Staphylothermus marinus F1: one gene and its partners. The protein of the gene in region 3 binds, or shares a complex with, the protein of the main gene of each other region. Links are inferred from orthologs where the notes say so. Each region holds a gene or a part of one and is shown on either strand. Other genes may lie near its edges.

Region 1 (5,789 bases), 200 kb from region 3 along the record:
TATTCATATAAAACCAGATGGAACAACTCATACATTATCTCCAGGAACAATATATGAGATAGTGAAGTCTGAGAAAGGAGTAAAGATTGTTTTAAAGAGAACATTGAGGAATATAGGAGTCTATGATGGATTAGGCGTGGAGAAGAAGCCTGGAGATATAGATTATATGGTGATCGAGGAGAACTCATGGATTATAAGCCATAACTACTACCGCGGAAACGAATGGCTTGGTTCATATATAAACATAAATACACCGCCAGAAATACTTCCTGGTATCATTAAATATCATGATCTATTAATAGATGTTATTGTGAAAAATACTGGTGAAGCACGTATAATTGATGAAGAAGAGCTTAAAACATATTATGAAAAAGAGATTATACCCGAGAAACTATATGAGAAAGCACTAGAGGTAGCTAAGTCTATTCTGGAAAACCATAGATTGTTAATTTATAGACCGAACCAACAATAGCAACTGGTTATTCTCCATATAGAAGTATTGTTCTAATAATTTAGTAATTTAGATGGTGCGGGGGGTGGGATTTGAACCCACGCAGGCCTACGCCAGCGGATCTCCCCTGGGCCGAACCACTATATGTTGGCCCTGTCTTGAGTCCGCCCCCTTTAACCTGGCTCGGGCACCCCCGCTTTTCTCCATTATTTTTACTGGTCTATAATCCCATTTTAATCCTTACCTTTATCGATGATATTGTTTATTTATGGATTTATACAGTATTCACTTGTCGAGGAGTATATGTGTTTTTACATGGTGGATTACTGTGGAACTACTATATACAGTTAATCCAGGTATTGAGGATATTGCGTCTGAAGAGATTAGAGCTGAGCTAGGCGGTGTTACTAGTTTTGAAAATATGAGTGGGCATGTATATCATGTTGTTGATAATGTTAGTTTTGAAGCTATTTATAGGCTTAGAAGCATTAATCGCGCATTCATCTTGTTGTTTAAGAGCAGAATTGGTTCTCGAACAAATGATTTAATAAAGCTTAGGGAAGAACTGTTTTCTTCTCTTGAAACAATTCATTACTATATAACTCCCTATACATCATTTGCAGTTGATACAGAACGTCTAGGTAGTCACGAATATACATCTATGGATATTTCACGTATTGTTGGAGAAATAATTATTAAGAAAGTTGAAGAGAAAACAGGTATTAAGCCAGTTGTTAATTTGAGAACACCACATATCATAGTCCACGTATTTGTGAAGGATGAGAACTTCTTTCTCGGAGTTTCGCTAACAGGTTCTAGGAGTCTTCATAGGAGAGGATATAGAATATATGATCATCCAGCAGCTCTTAAACCCACACTAGCATATGCAATGCTAACATTATCAGGTACGAGAGATAAACAAGTAATTGTTGATCCAATGTGTGGTGGGGGAACTATTCCTATAGAAGCAGCTCTTCTCCATGAAGAAGCATACATTTATGGATACGATCGAAACCCGAGACATATTAGGGGAGCGAAACTTAATGCATATGCTTCAGGTGTCTATGGAAAAGTGGTTTTTGGTGTATGGGATGCTAGGAGATTACATGAGATCTTCGATGAACAAGTGGATCATATAGTTAGTAATCCACCATACGGCATCCGCTACGGGGATCCAGTAGCTATTAGGAAACTATATAGAGACTTCTTGGATTCAACATATAAATCATTGAAACCAGGTGGTCGATTAACTATTATAACAACAGAGTATAATTATGTGTTGAATAAAGCTAACTATATAGGTTTTAGAGTAGTCCATAAGAGAACAGTTCAACATGGAGGATTATATCCTAAAATAGTTGTTTTAGAAAAATAGTGGTTGCCCGTGCTTTATGATGCACGGGCTTCCCCCTCTTGGGTTGGGGCTTCATCCCTTCACGGAGGGGGCTATCGGGGCTCCACATAGACCACCTAGAGCCCTTCATCTGCGTTTTATTAACCATTATATTATAGGGGGTTTATAAAGCGAACGCATAAACATGAACACTACAAAACTATTATAGTTTTCATAATTTCCAAAACAACCATAATATCCAAATAAGCAAATAGTCTAGAAAATAGTAAAAGGTAAGTTTAAAATACTCGGTTAAAATCTACAAAAACGATAAAGAATAATGGTTGAATGATTAGGAGATGATGATATATGCCTCTAAGACCCGCTAGATGCTATACACATTTCAGCGGACCCCCATATACTAGGAGAGAATACATACCAGGCGTACCACAGCCTAAGATCGTGAAGTTTGAAATGGGCAATGTTCATGGAGACTATGATTATAGAGCAGAACTAGTAATGATCGAGGCTGGACAAATAAGGCATAATGCATTAGAAGCCGCACGTGTTATGGCTAATAAATATTTAAGCTCAACTGTTGGAGACCAAAACTACTTCTTAAAAATACGTGTATACCCACACCATGTGCTAAGAGAGAATAAAATGATGGCTTTCGCAGGAGCAGATCGTCTACAAGATGGTATGAGACAAGCATTCGGAAAACCCATAGGAACAGCTGCTAGAGTTTATCCTGGAACAATAGTAATGGAGGTTAGGGTTAGGAAGGAACATGTTGAACATGCTAAAGAGGCTCTTAGAAGAGCAGCTTCAAAACTACCATTACCGGCGAGAATAGTTTTCAAACCATTAAAGCCTGGTTTGAAACCCATATAAAATATTTCTCCTCTACTCCATAACCGAGTAGATCTTTATGAGTGAGAGTTTTTGTGAAAGCTATGAAGTTGATTATCAAGCATTAATCAATATTATTAGGGAAAAGAATGCTTCTAGGATTTTTATACAAGCTCCTGATGGTTTAAAAAAACTATACAGGTGCATCGGAGAATATATTACAGATAAACTATCCGATATCAAGATATATTATTCGGCATCCCCCTCATTCGGGGCATGCGATATTCCTTTAGAGGAGATAGAGGCTGTAAAGCCTGATCTAATTATTCATATAGGACATAATAAGTACCCGTTTCTAAGCAGAAAAATAAACTATGATATAATATATTTGCCGGCATATTATAAGTGGAAGCCTACAAACAATATTATTAATATGTTAATTAATGAATTCAAGAAATACAATGTTAAGAGAATAGGGTTGGTAGCATCTATACAACATGTTCACTCATTAGAGGAGGTAGCTGAAAAACTAGAGGAGCACGGATATATTGCTTATATTGAAAAACCCGCATATAATGTAATGATGCCTGGCCAGATCCTTGGATGCGAATACTCAGCTGCATTGAGAATATACAGTAAAGTCGATTTATACCTAGTGGTTGCAGGTGGGATTTTTCATGCTTTGGGTTTGTCCTTGATTGTTGATAAGCCTGTTATCATACTTGATCCGTATAGGCTACAAGTAATTAATCCTAGTAGTTACATTAAGCGTTTGAAGGCGAAAAGATACTATGTTTTATCAAAGCTCCGTAACGAATTGATCAGAAATGCTGGTATAATTATTGGTTCTAGGCCGGGACAATACAGACCTACATTGATCAAATATATTGAAAAGCTCCTAGAAGAACATGGCATTAAATATTACTTGTTTACCTCAACATATCTCAGCAGAGAACAATTGATCTCCATCGATAATTCGTACAACCTAGACTTATATATTATAACTAGTTGCCCCAGATTACCAATAGATGATTTCAACGACTTCTATAAACCCGTAATTACTCCTGGAGAATTAATTATGGTTTTGAAAAATATTGTGGAGAAATATGTTTATCCATGGTAAAGATTATCTTTCATGTTTACCGTGATAGTATGGGATGTGGGGCCTGGGAATATATTCTACACCCGGCCTTTGCTGTATTGCTTGCGGATATAGGTTCATTAATAAATAGACTTCTTGAGGAACATCTGTTTTAACAGGCAACCCCAGCTCTTTAGCGTGTTCAACTGTTATTGGGTAATCATGTGTATAATATCCTTCCGTAAGCTTTTTTGCAACTTCAAAAGCTTTCTCCTCCGGCATCTTATCCTTTAATAACTGAACTATAAACTCCTGTATTTCACGTAGAGCTTTCTCCGCAATATCTGCATAAATTAATGTATCGTCGCTTGCCTTATCCCCTTTCATCTTAGCTATTTTTATCAAGCTAGGTGCTGGGAATGTTCCCTTAGGTGTTTGTAGCTGGGGATCTAGTGGTCCTAGAACAGCGTCTGGATCCATTATTGTTTCATCAGCAGCTAACGCTATAAGGGTCCCGCCGCTCATAGCATAGTGTGGTACAATAACTATTTTCTTCCCCTTATGTGGTTGCCCGTGCTTTATGATGCACGGGCTTCCCCCTCTTGGGTTGGGGCTTCATCCCTTCACGGAGGGGGCTATCGGGGCTCCACATAGACCACCTAGAGCCCTTCATCCGCATTTCATTAACCATTACATTATAGGGGGTTTATAAAGCAAACCCAACAACCATAACCCTTCTCAAGACAACCATAATTTTCATAGTTCCCTAAATAACCATAGTCTCTAAATAAGCGAATAGTCTTTTCAGAGCCATAGCTATTTGTGAAGCTGCAAGAACTAATCCTCCGGGTGTGTGGAGGATTAAAGCTATTGGTTGATTCTCTGGAGTACTACGTATTGCTCTCAATACTGCTTCAGAATCCTCTATATCGATAAATCTATACATTGGTATTCCTAAGAAGCCTATTCGTTCCTATCTATGTATCATTGTTATTACTCTCCAACCATATTTCTTCTCCATGCCTCGTATGATCTTCAACCTAGCACTTTGAAGAGACTTGTATTGTAGTTGTGGATGAATTATTAAATATAATAGTATTAGCCAAAACAGAAAACTGATTATGTCACCATAACCATCCATGTTCTCACCCTTGATAATCTGGGAAAAACCTCTACCGAGAAGGTATATGCGGGTATATCAATAAATATTTAGTTTAACAAATAGTGTTTCGGCATTGGTGAAAAATATTTGTTAATAAACAAAGCAAAACTAGAAAGAATACTGAGCAAGTATCCATCTATTAGTAGACCCAAGAAACAATATGAACAATATGAAACCCCCTCATCAATTGCTGCCTCGATGCTATGGCATGCTTTTATTAGAAAGGATATAACAGGTAAGATAATAGCTGATCTGGGATGTGGTAATCTAAAACTGGGTTATGGCGCACTTGTTCTAGGAGCAAAACTTGTTGTTGGTATAGATATTGATGAATCCCTAGTTAAACAAGCAGAATCAATACTTAGGGATCTGGGCGGAGATTATTTGGCTAAAACACTACTGATAAATAGTGACATTAGAGATTTATCAATAAACTCTGTGGATACAGTTATTATGAATCCTCCGTTCGGAGTAGTTAGAAGAAACCATGGATTAGACATATTGTTTTTGAAGAAAGCAATGGAGATTTCAGAATCCATCTATACAATTCATAAATACTCCCCGGGGCTAACTAGGATTATCGAGGAGCTAGCCAGTGCTTTTGGTTTTAGAATAGTCTATAATGAACAATTATTGTTTCCAATACCAATGTTGTTCGAAACACATAGGAGGAAGATATATAGAGTTAGAGCAATCTTTTACGTTTTGAGGAGGAAATAGTAGGGTGAGGCATGCCATGGAAAGGATTAGGCAGGGAGTACTGGTGTTGCCTGGAGATGTTATAGGTGTGGAAGAAGAATATTTTCCAGGGCAAGGAGTTTATGTGAACGGTAAAGGATATCTACGCTCCCAACTAATTGGTAGAGTATTAATAGATATTGTTAAGAGAACAATAAATGTTAGGAATATT
Region 2 (5,709 bases), 200 kb from region 3 along the record:
TTAGAGAGTTAATAGATTCGTGGCGAAGAATAATACGGTTGGCAACTAAGCCTAATAAAATAGAGTATATGACTAGTTTAAAAATAAGCTTGTTAGGATTAACTCTCGTAGGCTCAATAGCTTTCATAGTTAGATTTATATTTATATCATTTATATTTCCACAGCAACTATATGGAGGCTAAATCTTTGAGTATTAGGAGAAAGACAAGTTTTTATGCAATAAGAACGACTATGGGACGGGAAATAGACGTTGCTTTAGTTATAGAATCTAGAATAATGGATCTAGTAAAGCAGAACAGAGATCCAGGCGTAAAAGCAGTATTTGTTCCTCCAGGTGTTAGAGGATATGTTTTTCTCGAAACATCAAGATTAGCATCGATTTATAGGTTGATAAGTGAATTAAAATATGTTAAATCAGGTCAACCAATCAAAGTTTCTCTAGACGAAGTAGGAAGACTTGTTAAGCCTAAACCTGTTATCGAAATGATTAAAGAGGGAGACATAGTAGAAATTGTGAGAGGCCCGTTTAGAGGAATGAAAGCACAAGTTATTAGTATAGATAGGAATAAAAACATGGTTGTCCTGAGTATATTAGAGGCTGCTTTCAATGTCCCTATAACTGTTCCAGGTGATTATGTAAAACCCAGTAGGAAGAGCGGTGTCTAGATATGGGTAAGAAAGTAATAAAAGTAATGGTTGAAGGTGGAAAAGCTAATCCAGGCCCACCTCTAGGCCCTACACTTTCACCGTTAAGAGTTAATGTTATGGAAGTAGTTAAAGCAATTAATGAAGCAACTAAGGATTTTGAAGGATTAACTGTTCCAGTTGAGATCATAGTTGATACATCTACTAGAAAATTCGAAGTAAAAGTTGGTATTCCAACAACAACAGCCTTGCTCCTTAAAGAAGTTGGTGTGAAACAACCACCTGGCGATCCTGCTCATCAGAAAATAGGGGATCTACCTATTGATAAAATCATAAAAATAGCTATATTAAAGAAAGAACAATTAACGGCTAAAACGTTAAAAGCAGCGGTAAAGACTATTTTAGGTACTGCTAGAAGTATAGGAATAACAGTAGACGGGAAAGATCCTAAGATTGTCCAGAAAGAAATAGATGAAGGATTATATGATGCTACGATAGCTAAATATGAACCTGAATGGGAGAAAGAGGAGGAACAAGAGACTGGCGAGGTGTGAATAGGAGATGCCTCTTCCAAGTAAGGAAGAATTAAAGGAAGCTATAGTTAAAGCAGTACAGTACAGTCCGAAGAGAAACTTTAAACAAAGTGTAGAATTAATTGTTGTTCTAAAAGATGTTGATCCCCGTAGTCCGGAGGGAAGAATTAGAGAGACGATATTTTTGCCGAAAGGACTTGGTAAAGATAAAATAATATGTGTTGTTGCCGATGGTGAAATGGCTGAAAAAGCTAGAGCAGGTGGTGCACACAGAGTTATAACAAGAGACGAGTTGCTCGCATTAAGCAAGAAAGACGCTAAAAAAGTAGCTCAAGAATGTGATTGGGTTCTTGTAAGGACGGATCTAATGGCTAATGCCGGCAGAATACTGGGACCAGCTCTCGGTCCTCGAGGAAAAATACCTGTCCCAGTTCCTCCCGCCGCAGATATAGTATCGGTAATGAATAGATATAAATCTGCAATTTTGCTGAGAAATAAGGATCAGCCACAACTAATGACTAGAATAGGAACAGAGGATATGAATCCCGAGGATTTAGTTATAAACGCACAGACAATATTATCACGTCTAGAAACAAAGCTGCCGAATGGAGCACATAATATTGCAAAAATAGTTGTTAAAACCACAATGGGTCCGCCAATAGAGGTTATGGGGTGATTAAAACATGTCTGCAACAGCAGTTCCCAAAGCTAAGAGAATTCCTCAGTGGAAAATAGAAGAAGTAGAATATTTAACAACATTGTTTAAATCATACCCAGTATTCGCAATAGCTGATCTAACAGGTTTTCCGACAAACCAGCTTCAAAAACTAAGGAAGAAATTATCGAAGAAAGTATTATTCAGAGTTTCTAAGAACAAATTAATTCTAAGAGCACTTAGAAATGCCGGTATTGATACAAGTAAATTCGAGGAACTACTTACAGGACAGAATCTATTATTGTTTACACATATGAATGCTTTCGAGTTAAGCCTATTACTCGATAAATACAAGGCAAAAACTTATTATAAACCAGGTGAAATAGCTCAGCAAGAAATAGTTATTCCTGAAGGAAACACCGGTTTATCACCGGGACCTATTCTTAGTACTTTCAGCAAACTAAAGATTCCTACACGTATACAGGGTAACTCTATAGTTATTACACGCGATACAGTTGTTGCGAAACCAGGAGATACTATATCTGAGGAATTGGCAAGTCTTCTGCAAAGACTAGATATTGCTTTAAAAGAGGTTAAGATAAATATTAAAGCAGCATATGATCATGGAATAATAATATTGAGGGACCAACTAGTCCTAGATCTCGAAGAGTATAAGAACATGGTTATGAATGCTCACCTAGACGCATTAAAGATCGGATCAGAAATAGCATGGCCTGTGCCAGAGATATTAGAGTTATCATTAAACAAAGCATTCCGTCAGGCATTAGCATTAGCTGCTGAGGCAGGATATGTAACACCAGATACTGCTGAATACGTGTTTAGAGCGGCAATAATGAAAGCACTAGCACTTGCAGCAGAAGTTTCCAAGTATGCACCAGATCTAGGATTAGAAGTACCAACAATACAACCGACAACTCCGCCTGAGAAAAAGGAAGAGGAGGAGAAGAAAGAGGAGGAAGAAGAGGAAGCTGAGACTGTTAGCGAAGAAGAACTAGCAGAAGGACTAGGAGCACTCTTCGGATAAACATGGGTAAATATTTTTATTAGGGAGAATACATTTTAAAACACCCAGATAATCATGGATAAGTGGATGTGTAAATAGGAAATAAGATAAAACATATATCCAAGAGGTGGTGAACGATCGAATACATATATGCTTCACTACTACTATATAAGGCTGGTAAAGAGATAAATGAGGAAAACATAAAGAAGGTATTAGAAGCTGCAGGAATTCAAGTAGATGAGGTAAGAGTAAAATCGCTTGTAGCTGCCCTGAAAAATATTGATATAGCAAAAGTACTTGAACAAGCACTAGCCGCTCCAGTAGCAGCGGTTCCAGCCGCACCGGCAGCACAGGCTCCAGCGGAAGAAGAGAAGAAGGAGGAGAAGAAAGAGGAGGAAGAAGAGGAAGCTGAGACTGTTAGCGAAGAAGAACTAGCAGAAGGACTAGGAGCACTCTTCGGATAAACAGTTTTTACAGCTCAAATAATTCAAGCCTTAAAACAATGTTCTCGGAGCAGATATGGTTTTTGTTTGGTCTTATTAAGAAATAATCTACCTTATCTCTTAGAAGCCAATACTCAACCATTACATTCAATACTCATATATTGGACGTTAATAACTAATATCATAACTAGTATGTAACAGAATATAGTGTGGATTAAGTGATGTATAATGGTCGAAGAAGAATTTATGAATGAGTTTTTGAAGAAAACCGGTTATCAAGTATATAAGTGTAAGAAGTGCGGTGAAAGATTCTGGAGCCTAGTGCCGAGAGATACCTGTCCTGATAGGCCGTGTAGTAAATATGATTTCTTATATAACGAGTATAAGGGAGTTCCTCCTTTAACATTTGATGAAGCAAGAAGGAAATTCATAGAATTCTTTACCTCTCATGGACATGGATATGTTGACCCCTACCCAGTTCTTGCTAGGTGGAGAAACGATCTATATTTGACAATTGCGTCAATAATTGTTTTTCAACCAGCTGTTACTGAGGGAATAGTTGATCCGCCATATAATCCGCTAGTCATAGTTCAGCCCAGTGTTAGGTTGGAGGATATAGATAATGTAGGCTTAACGTTTGGAAGACATCTTACAAGTTTTGAAATGGGAGGACATCACGCATTTAATAAGAAGGATCAATATGTTTACTGGGTAAACGAAACACTTCAATACGCATTCGACTTCTTTACAAAAATAATTGGGATAGAACCTGAGAACATTGTTTTCAAAGAATCATGGTGGGAGGGAGGAGGAAATGCTGGACCAGCATACGAGGTTCTAGTTGATGGGTTAGAGCTTGCCACACTAGTATTTATGAAGTATAAAATAGTCAATGGGAAAAAAGTTAGAAATCCCGTACTCGTAGTTGATACTGGTTATGGTATAGAGAGAATTGCCTGGTTTACTCAGAGAACACCAACAGCTTTTCACACAATATTTAGTTCATTATTGGAGACATATAAGAATATTTTAGGAATAGATGAACCTCCCTATGATGTGCTTAAAAAAATAGTTTACTTACTTAGTGATAAGGAGATCGAAGACGTATATATGTTGAATAAATATCTTGAAGAGATAGATTATTCTGAATATTATAAATCCTTAGTAGACACGATCAATCTATATACAGCTCTCGATCATGTTAAGACCTTGTCCTTAATGTTGAGTGATGGCATAGTATCATCAAATACTGGTGAAGGGTATCTAGCACGTTTAGTTATTCGACGCTTATTGAGAACACTTATACGTTTAGGAATAAAAGTATCTACACTAGAAGATATAGTTCTAGAACTTATAGATAAACAAGCGAAGTATTGGAAAGGCAGATATGTATACGATAAGTTTCACCGCAGACTAGACTATATACTCGACGTAATGAGTTATGAGACGAGAAAATATATCGACATAGTTACTAGAGGAATTAGAGAGGTGGATAGGTTTATTAAGAAGAAAAAGAAGATTACCTTCGATGATTTAATACAAATATATGACTCTAAAGGAATACCCCCCGAAATTGTTGTGGAGAGAGCAAAGCATTATGGGCAAGAAATACGTGTTCCCAGCAATTTCTATTCATTAATAGCTGCTAGACATGGTGGTTCACAAGCATTAATCAAAGAGAAAGAGCATGAATTACCGGATGAAATAGTTGAATGGGCTAGTAAACACGATCCTACTAAGAAGCTGTTTCACGAAAACCCCTATCTAAGAAGAGCTAGTGCGAAGGTTCTCGATTCATTGAATGAGTATGTTATATTTGATCAGACAATATTCTATCCTAGAGCTGGAGGACAAGATCACGATAAGGGATACGTTATATTAGGTAATGAGCATATACCCGTTAAACATGTGTATAAAGTTGGAGAAGTAATAGTTCATCAACTAGCTACTAAAAGAAGACTAGTACCCGGAACACAGGTGGAGCTAGTTATTGATTGGTATAACAGGTATAGATTAATGAGACACCATACAGCAACACATATTGTTCTAGGAGCTGCAAGAAAAGTTCTCGGAGAACATGTATGGCAAGCTGGAGCAGAGAAAACTGTTGAGAAAGCAAGGCTTGATATAACTCATTATAAATCGTTAAGTGATGAAGAGATCAGAAAGATCGAAGAGTTAGCTAATAAGGTGATCGATGAGAGAATAGACTTAAAATTTTATTTCCTACCAAAATTTGAGGCTGAGAAAAGATTTGGATTAAGAATATATCAGGGCGGAGCAGTTTACTCACCTATTCTTCGCATAGTTGAGATACCTGGATGGGATGCAGAAGCATGTTTTGGCACACATGTATATAATACTTCAGAAATAGGAGGAATAAAGATAATTAAAGCAGAAAAGATCCAG
Region 3 (5,729 bases):
TCTGTGTGCATGATTCTAAGCTACCTCTATTTGTTACTATCAATATTTTCCACGAGTATAGATCGTTTTTTGGAGGTAGTGTTACTCTGGCTTCATACACTAATGTATCGTTTCCCCAAGTCTCTGCGAGACTCATCTCGTATGGTTTTCCACATAAGATAAGGGTGACTTTTCTAACTCCTATGTCTGCAGGTATTGCTACACGAAATACTAGGGGTTCGCCTGGTTTTAGGTATACTGTTGAACGATCCTCTGGAGACAAGATCAGTATCCCAAACTCGTCTCCAGACTGTTTAAAGTTCTTCTTATAGCTTGGAATTGATGCATTCATAGATACGGGTATGATAAGAGATACTATAATAGTAATTATTGCTAATAGATATATTCCTTTTAATACTGTTATGACTAAGTTAGGATGTTTTAGAATTTTCATTTTGGGAGAACACCCATTATATAAGCTTAGGTTTTCTCATCATATAGTCAAAATATCGTTTGTGTAAGTTTTTCGTTAAATGGATTATAAAGATTATCCAAAGATTATCTTATTAAAATAGGAGAGAGCGCCGGGGCGGGGATTTGAACCCCGGACCACCGGGTGTCTGCCAGGCTATTCTTCGAACCCGTGGGTTAACAGCCCGGCGCTCTACCAGGCTGAGCTACCCCGGCACCCTATCATAGGATTTATAGCATGGAGTTTAATAATTCTTATCTTTGATGCGATGATGAGCATCGGCTCCGTTCGGAGCATGGTGTGAAGAAGTTCCTTGGTGCTGAGTATACCTGGTTAGTTTCGATTATCCCTCACTTACTTATAAGCACACTTTAGGATTTAATGGGTGATATATTGGCGGAAAAATATACTGTTACAGTCACTATTGATTTGAGACTACTTGCTATGCGTTTAAGAGAATCTGGCCGCCGATTTATCCGTGTACACGAAATAGCTTATGAGCTCGGGATCAGCCCTAAAACAGCGGGAAAAATAATGGTAAACCTTGCCCGACTAGGCTACGCTGTTAAATGGAGTGAAGGAGTATATATGCTATTAAATGAGAGAAACAATAAGTATAAAATAATAGATAGAATAGCCGGTAAGGTAAATGAAACCACATACTAAACCAATAATTGTTCTCGAAAATAAACGTCTTTTATGAAACGAGAATTCAAACTATGAATAACTATAAACAAAATACAATGGTTTATCAAAAAGATGAAATTATTTAATCTTTAAAAACCTATGAAGTCCTCAGGTCTCGGAGGCTCTGGTTTTAATCCCTTACGCTCTCTAATCTTCCTAACAAGGTCTAATAGCATTGAGTCCGGAACTGGCGCCCACCTACTGAATTCCTGTCCCCATATCGCTTTGCCGGCTGTTGCTCCACGCAGTTGCTCAGCAAGATCAAATGTTTCAGCAACTGGTATCTCAGCAATTATTCTAGCAACAGCGCCTTGTTGTAGGACTTGCAGGATTTTACCACGTTTCTTCGTGATTATAGTAGTTATATTTCCAAGATACTCCATAGGTGCTTTAATATCTAGTTTCTGTATAGGCTCTAACAATGTTGGCTTAGCAGTTAACATACCAGCATATATAGCGTTGCGAACAGCGGGATATATTTGTCCAGGACCACGGTGTGCCGGGTCTTCATGGATTATAGCATCATGTAATATAACCTTTACTCCACGAACAGGCTCCATAGCTAGTGGCCCTTCTCTCATTGCTAATCTGAATCCTTGAATAATTGTATCCTTAACCTCTCTAAGATGCTGTACACCAGTAGTTAAATCTACGAAGACATTGATGTTTTCATCAATAGCCCATATACGCCTAGCTTGATCAGTGGGCCATCCAGCTTCTTCTCTGAGAACCTTAGCTCTCTGCTTAGGATCCATATCTTCAGTTATAATTCCATCATGAATTAACGATATTGTTTTCTCATCTAAAGGCTCAACACTAATATATAGCTTGTTATGCTTATTAGGTGATTTACCCTCAAATACCCGGCTCTTATCACGAATGCTTTCACGATACACTATGATCGGTTGTGAAGCAATAACATCTAATCCATAGTTTTCTTTTAGAAACGTTAAGGCTATCTCAATATGTAGTGGTCCCATACCACTTAGTAGGTATTCACCTGTTTCCTCATTGATTCGTACAACAAGACTTGGATCCTCAATGCTCAGCTTATGGAGTGCATCAATAAGCTTTGGTAGATCACGTGGATTCTTAGGCTCTATAGCTACAGTAACTACCGGTTCACTAATCATTCTAAGCTTTTCGAAGGGCGTCATCATATCCTTGTACTCAACAGCTACAACAGTTTCTCCAGCACGAGCCTTATCTAATCCTAGCACTGCTGCAATGTTTCCAGCAACTATTTCATCGGCTAATTCACGATAAGGTCCCATATAGAGGCTTACTTGTAGAACTTTCTGTTTCATTCTAGCGTTCACTAACCAGACTTCTTCTCCTGCACGAAGTGTTCCAGAGAATACTCTGCCTGTAGCAACTAATCCTGCATGTGGATCGATCCTTACATCGTTTACGAGCATAACAAGTGGTCCATTAGGATCTGTTTCCAGCATTGCCTTGCCGATTTCAGAGTTTAGGTCGCCATGCCATATCTTAGGCAATCTATACTTCTGGGCTTCACGTGGGTTAGGAATAAACTTTACAACCATATCTAGAACGGCTTCGTGTAGAGGAGCAAGTTTCTGTAGTTCTGGTAAGGCTTCTTTTCCCTTCTTATATAGATCAACTATATCGCTGAACTTTATACCCTTCTGCTTAGCCATTGGAACAGTAAATCCCCATCTATCACGTGCTGATCCAAAAGCTACTTGTCCCTTAGCAGGATCTAGTTGCCATTTTGTCTTGAATTCTTTATCAGCATACATTGCTATTAATTGGTTTACTTCCTTAATTATCTGGACAAATCTCTGCTGTATTTCTTGTGGTGATAATCTTAATTCTTTGATTAATCTATCTACTTTGTTTATGAATAAAACTGGTCTCACACGTTCTTCAAGTGCTGCTCTGAGATACATTTCTGTCTGAGTCATAACACCTTCTACAGCGTCAACAACTAGGATTGCTCCATCAATTACTCTCATTGCACGAGTTGTTTTTGCGGAGAAATCTACGTGTCCAGGAGTGTCTATTAAGTTGATAACATATGGTTTACCCTTGTATTCGTGGTATAGGCTAATGTTTGCTGACTTAACTGTTATTCCTCTTCTCTGCTCAACATCTAGGTAGTCTAGTGCTAGAGCTTCGCCTGCTATTTTCTCTGAAATTATACCTGCTGCTGCCAATAAGCTGTCAGATAATGTTGTTTTGCCGTGGTCTACGTGAGCAGTAATACCTATGTTTCTTACTTGTTCAAGATTTCTCATTATTTTAAGTATTTCCATTGTTTGCTTGTATCGAACCATTTTTGATCAACCCTTATCTTATAAACATGTAGCCAAACATAATTGTTAATCCACATTTATCTTCTCATAAGGGAAATATGGTTAAGGTATTATAAAACTTATTTATTGTTTAATTTCCGGAGTATTCTTTCAAGAATATTTAGTGTTATTTTTAATACATCCTTTGGTTTACCTGTCCCTTCAGCAACACCTGCAGTATCATGGCCGCCGCCGCCTCCTCCCCCTATCATTTTCCCTATGATCGGCATAATATCCTTGCCAAGGCTAATACCTGTTTTCTTAACAAAATCATGTGTTGCTCGGCCAACTACCCGGAGCTTCTCATTGCTTGAAGCAACAAATACAATATCTGCTCCAAGATCAATGATTGCTCTAGCCACGCTTCCCTCAAAAGCTCTAACATGTGTTGTTGCAACAATATATTCTCCAATACGTTTAATACTGAGTCTTTGAGCCCCCTTCAATCTAGCTATTCTTTCAGATATATCCATTCTTTTTTGGAGAGCATTGAATGCCTTTTCATAGTTTCCATTATAGATATTGATAAGTTCATCAATGACTTCAAAAATGTACTTATCTATATATACAAATCTTCGTGAATCATAGAGAATACCAGTTATACATATAGTTGCTTCTAATGGGTTAAACCACCAAATATCTCTCAACATCAGATATATTAGTTCACAATTACTTACAACTCTATAGCTTAAACTAATCATACTATTTCTGATTAGTTGGCCTGGCTGGTGATGATCTATTACAATATAGGGTTTCTCATATACATAATTTATTGTCTGCCCTAATTGGATAGGGCTACTAGTATCTACGATAATATACATGTCTATAAAATTGTTCATCCATTGAAGAATGTATGGATTGATAAAATCAATGTTAATATCGAGATTGTTTAAAACATTCTTTGAGGCAGCATTTAATCCTTCGGGAAGAATAAGGTAAACAGTATTTTTTAGTGATACGAGAAAATTTCTCAATATAAGCATCGAAGAAACAGCGTCTGGATCAGCATTTTTATGTGTTAATATACCGTACACTAGTCCTTTATTACTGAGTAGAAACCTTCTCAGCTTGTTTATATTTTTTAAGTTCTCTTTCAAAAATTCTTCTAGCTTCATTTATGGTGTCCCCCAGGATTTTATTGTAGTTCATAATATCTGTGTATCCAGCCTTAACACCTATGTCTAGGAATAAAGTAATCTTGTCTCCTTCATGCACAGCTTTTACTATTATATCGTATTCGCTTTTAGGTGGAAGAACTTGTTCTAGATACTCTCTTATATGCTTTTCCACATGTTCGGTTATATTTGTCAAATCATCCAGCTTAATTTCTTCTAGGTTAAGGTTTAATATTTTGATACGTGTTTTACGCAACTGTTATCCCATATTTTGCTAGGAGTTCTCTAAGTCTTTTCTCGAGGTCACTTATCTGTTTTTCTAGGATTTCAAGTTGTTTCTTATATTTATCCTTCTTTATTCCCAGTATTTCTTTGCGTTCTTCTAGTTCCTTTATTATTTCATCTCTAGGTTTCTTAACGAGTACATGACCAACCATTTTATATATATCTGTTTCCTGCTCCATTGTTTTAAGTGTATCAAGAATATGATCTATATCTGCTAGTTCTGCCTCAACTAGTTTAAGCTCTGCATCAAGTTTTGCATAGTTTTCTCTTAAAGCTTGATATTGTGTTAGGGTTTGTTGTACTTCTGGTGGGAGTCTCTGTTGACTCATGCTTTAATCACCTCGTTATATACGTGTAATAGCATTGAAATAGTGCTTAAAAAACTATTATGTAGTGCTCTTAGCATGTTTATTCTACTACACTTAATTATAAGTATTAGTTTTGTTAAGTTCTCCTTTGACAACTCTATTATGCAACCTGGAGAAGGAGTCTTTGTTTCGGGATCTAATGCATTATATATCGCATTTACTAGTTTTTCATTCTTGTCAGAAATAACTAGTTCCAGAATAGCTTTCTTAAACATGTATTTTTACACCAATTACACGTATTATGGGTCCGCATGGTTTACCTAGTCTATTTAAAGGTTTGATGATGATGAACTTCTTTGTTTCTTCTAGCTTGATTATAACATCCGCTTTATCACTTATTGTTTCATGGAATATTTTTATGAGAATGTCTGCTAGCTTATAACATTCATCTTTTATGCACGCATTATAGTCTATTGTTATTGTCTCTGGATTATATGCTCTAGATGCATCAGGGTTTTCTCTCGTAAGATTCACTCCTTTAATAATAATTGTCGCTACATGCTTT

What was found. The genes of interacting proteins can lie anywhere in the genome.
Region 1: the proteins of SMAR_RS04465 (region 3) and dph2 are in contact, whole or in part, in a crystal structure (PDB 6Q2D), measured with the Methanobrevibacter smithii proteins. The link is inferred for Staphylothermus marinus F1 from one-to-one orthologs. Residues at the interface, in WP_011954157.1 of Methanobrevibacter smithii: Pro482, Asn483, Lys484, His485, Tyr553, Asp555, Glu556, Glu559, Leu560, Leu591, His592, Glu593, Asp594, Ala595, Val596, His597, Arg598, Gly599, Pro600; in WP_011954460.1 of Methanobrevibacter smithii: Met1, Met3, Tyr4, Pro28, Glu29, Gly30, Leu31, Met33, Phe58, His80, Thr124, Gln126, Ser179, Gly180, Asn181, Phe182, His183, Leu185, Tyr201, Asn202, Phe211, Ile215, Arg291, Asp295, Asp296, Gln298, Met299.
Region 2: the proteins of SMAR_RS04465 (region 3) and rpl12p are in contact, whole or in part, in a crystal structure (PDB 5H7L), measured with the Pyrococcus horikoshii proteins. The link is inferred for Staphylothermus marinus F1 from one-to-one orthologs. Residues at the interface, in WP_048053510.1 of Pyrococcus horikoshii: Pro161, Met164, Met165, Phe168, Ser169, Ile172, Val195, Glu196, Phe202, Leu211, Ser212, Val213, Met216, Lys222, Phe223, Asn224; in WP_010886059.1 of Pyrococcus horikoshii: Leu100, Ala101, Gly102, Leu103, Ser104, Ala105, Leu106, Phe107, Gly108.

The regions. Positions count from the first base shown.
Region 1 is NC_009033.1:642,417-648,205, forward strand. The notes cover bases 1,738-4,737. They hold dph2 (diphthamide biosynthesis enzyme Dph2), read left to right. Parts: upstream 1,738-2,715; coding sequence 2,716-3,759; downstream 3,760-4,737. Other genes in these bases: SMAR_RS03210 (THUMP domain-containing protein), read left to right, coding at 1,738-1,826; SMAR_RS03215 (50S ribosomal protein L16), read left to right, coding at 2,154-2,678. Also shown: SMAR_RS03200 (ribonuclease FAU-1 family protein), read left to right, coding at 1-472; more of SMAR_RS03210, read left to right, coding at 780-1,737; SMAR_RS03235 (METTL5 family protein), read left to right, coding at 4,967-5,599; SMAR_RS03240 (exosome complex RNA-binding protein Csl4), read left to right, coding at 5,616-5,789. UniProt on the Methanocaldococcus jannaschii protein: Catalyzes the first step of diphthamide biosynthesis, i.e. the transfer of the 3-amino-3-carboxypropyl group from S-adenosyl-L-methionine (SAM) to the C2 position of the imidazole ring of the target histidine residue in translation elongation factor 2 (EF-2).
Region 2 is NC_009033.1:1,049,940-1,055,648, forward strand. The notes cover bases 1,738-4,657. They hold rpl12p (50S ribosomal protein P1), read left to right. Parts: upstream 1,738-2,994; coding sequence 2,995-3,321; downstream 3,322-4,657. Other genes in these bases: SMAR_RS05675 (50S ribosomal protein L1), read left to right, coding at 1,738-1,854; SMAR_RS05680 (50S ribosomal protein L10), read left to right, coding at 1,862-2,878; alaS (alanine--tRNA ligase), read left to right, coding at 3,529-4,657. Also shown: SMAR_RS05660 (SecE/sec61-gamma family protein translocase subunit), read left to right, coding at 1-182; SMAR_RS05665 (transcription elongation factor Spt5), read left to right, coding at 187-666; SMAR_RS05670 (50S ribosomal protein L11), read left to right, coding at 669-1,199; more of SMAR_RS05675, read left to right, coding at 1,207-1,737; more of alaS, read left to right, coding at 4,658-5,709. UniProt on the Methanocaldococcus jannaschii protein: Forms part of the ribosomal stalk, playing a central role in the interaction of the ribosome with GTP-bound translation factors.
Region 3 is NC_009033.1:846,220-851,948, reverse strand. The notes cover bases 834-3,773. They hold SMAR_RS04465 (elongation factor EF-2), read right to left. Parts: upstream 3,439-3,773; coding sequence 1,228-3,438; downstream 834-1,227. Other genes in these bases: SMAR_RS04460 (DHH family phosphoesterase), read right to left, coding at 3,537-3,773; SMAR_RS04470 (hypothetical protein), read left to right, coding at 845-1,117. Outside these bases: SMAR_RS04480 (hypothetical protein), read right to left, coding at 1-433; more of SMAR_RS04460, read right to left, coding at 3,774-4,571; SMAR_RS04455 (hypothetical protein), read right to left, coding at 4,501-4,827; SMAR_RS04450 (prefoldin subunit beta), read right to left, coding at 4,820-5,185; SMAR_RS04445 (KEOPS complex subunit Pcc1), read right to left, coding at 5,182-5,439; SMAR_RS04440 (Brix domain-containing protein), read right to left, coding at 5,432-5,729. UniProt on the Methanocaldococcus jannaschii protein: Catalyzes the GTP-dependent ribosomal translocation step during translation elongation.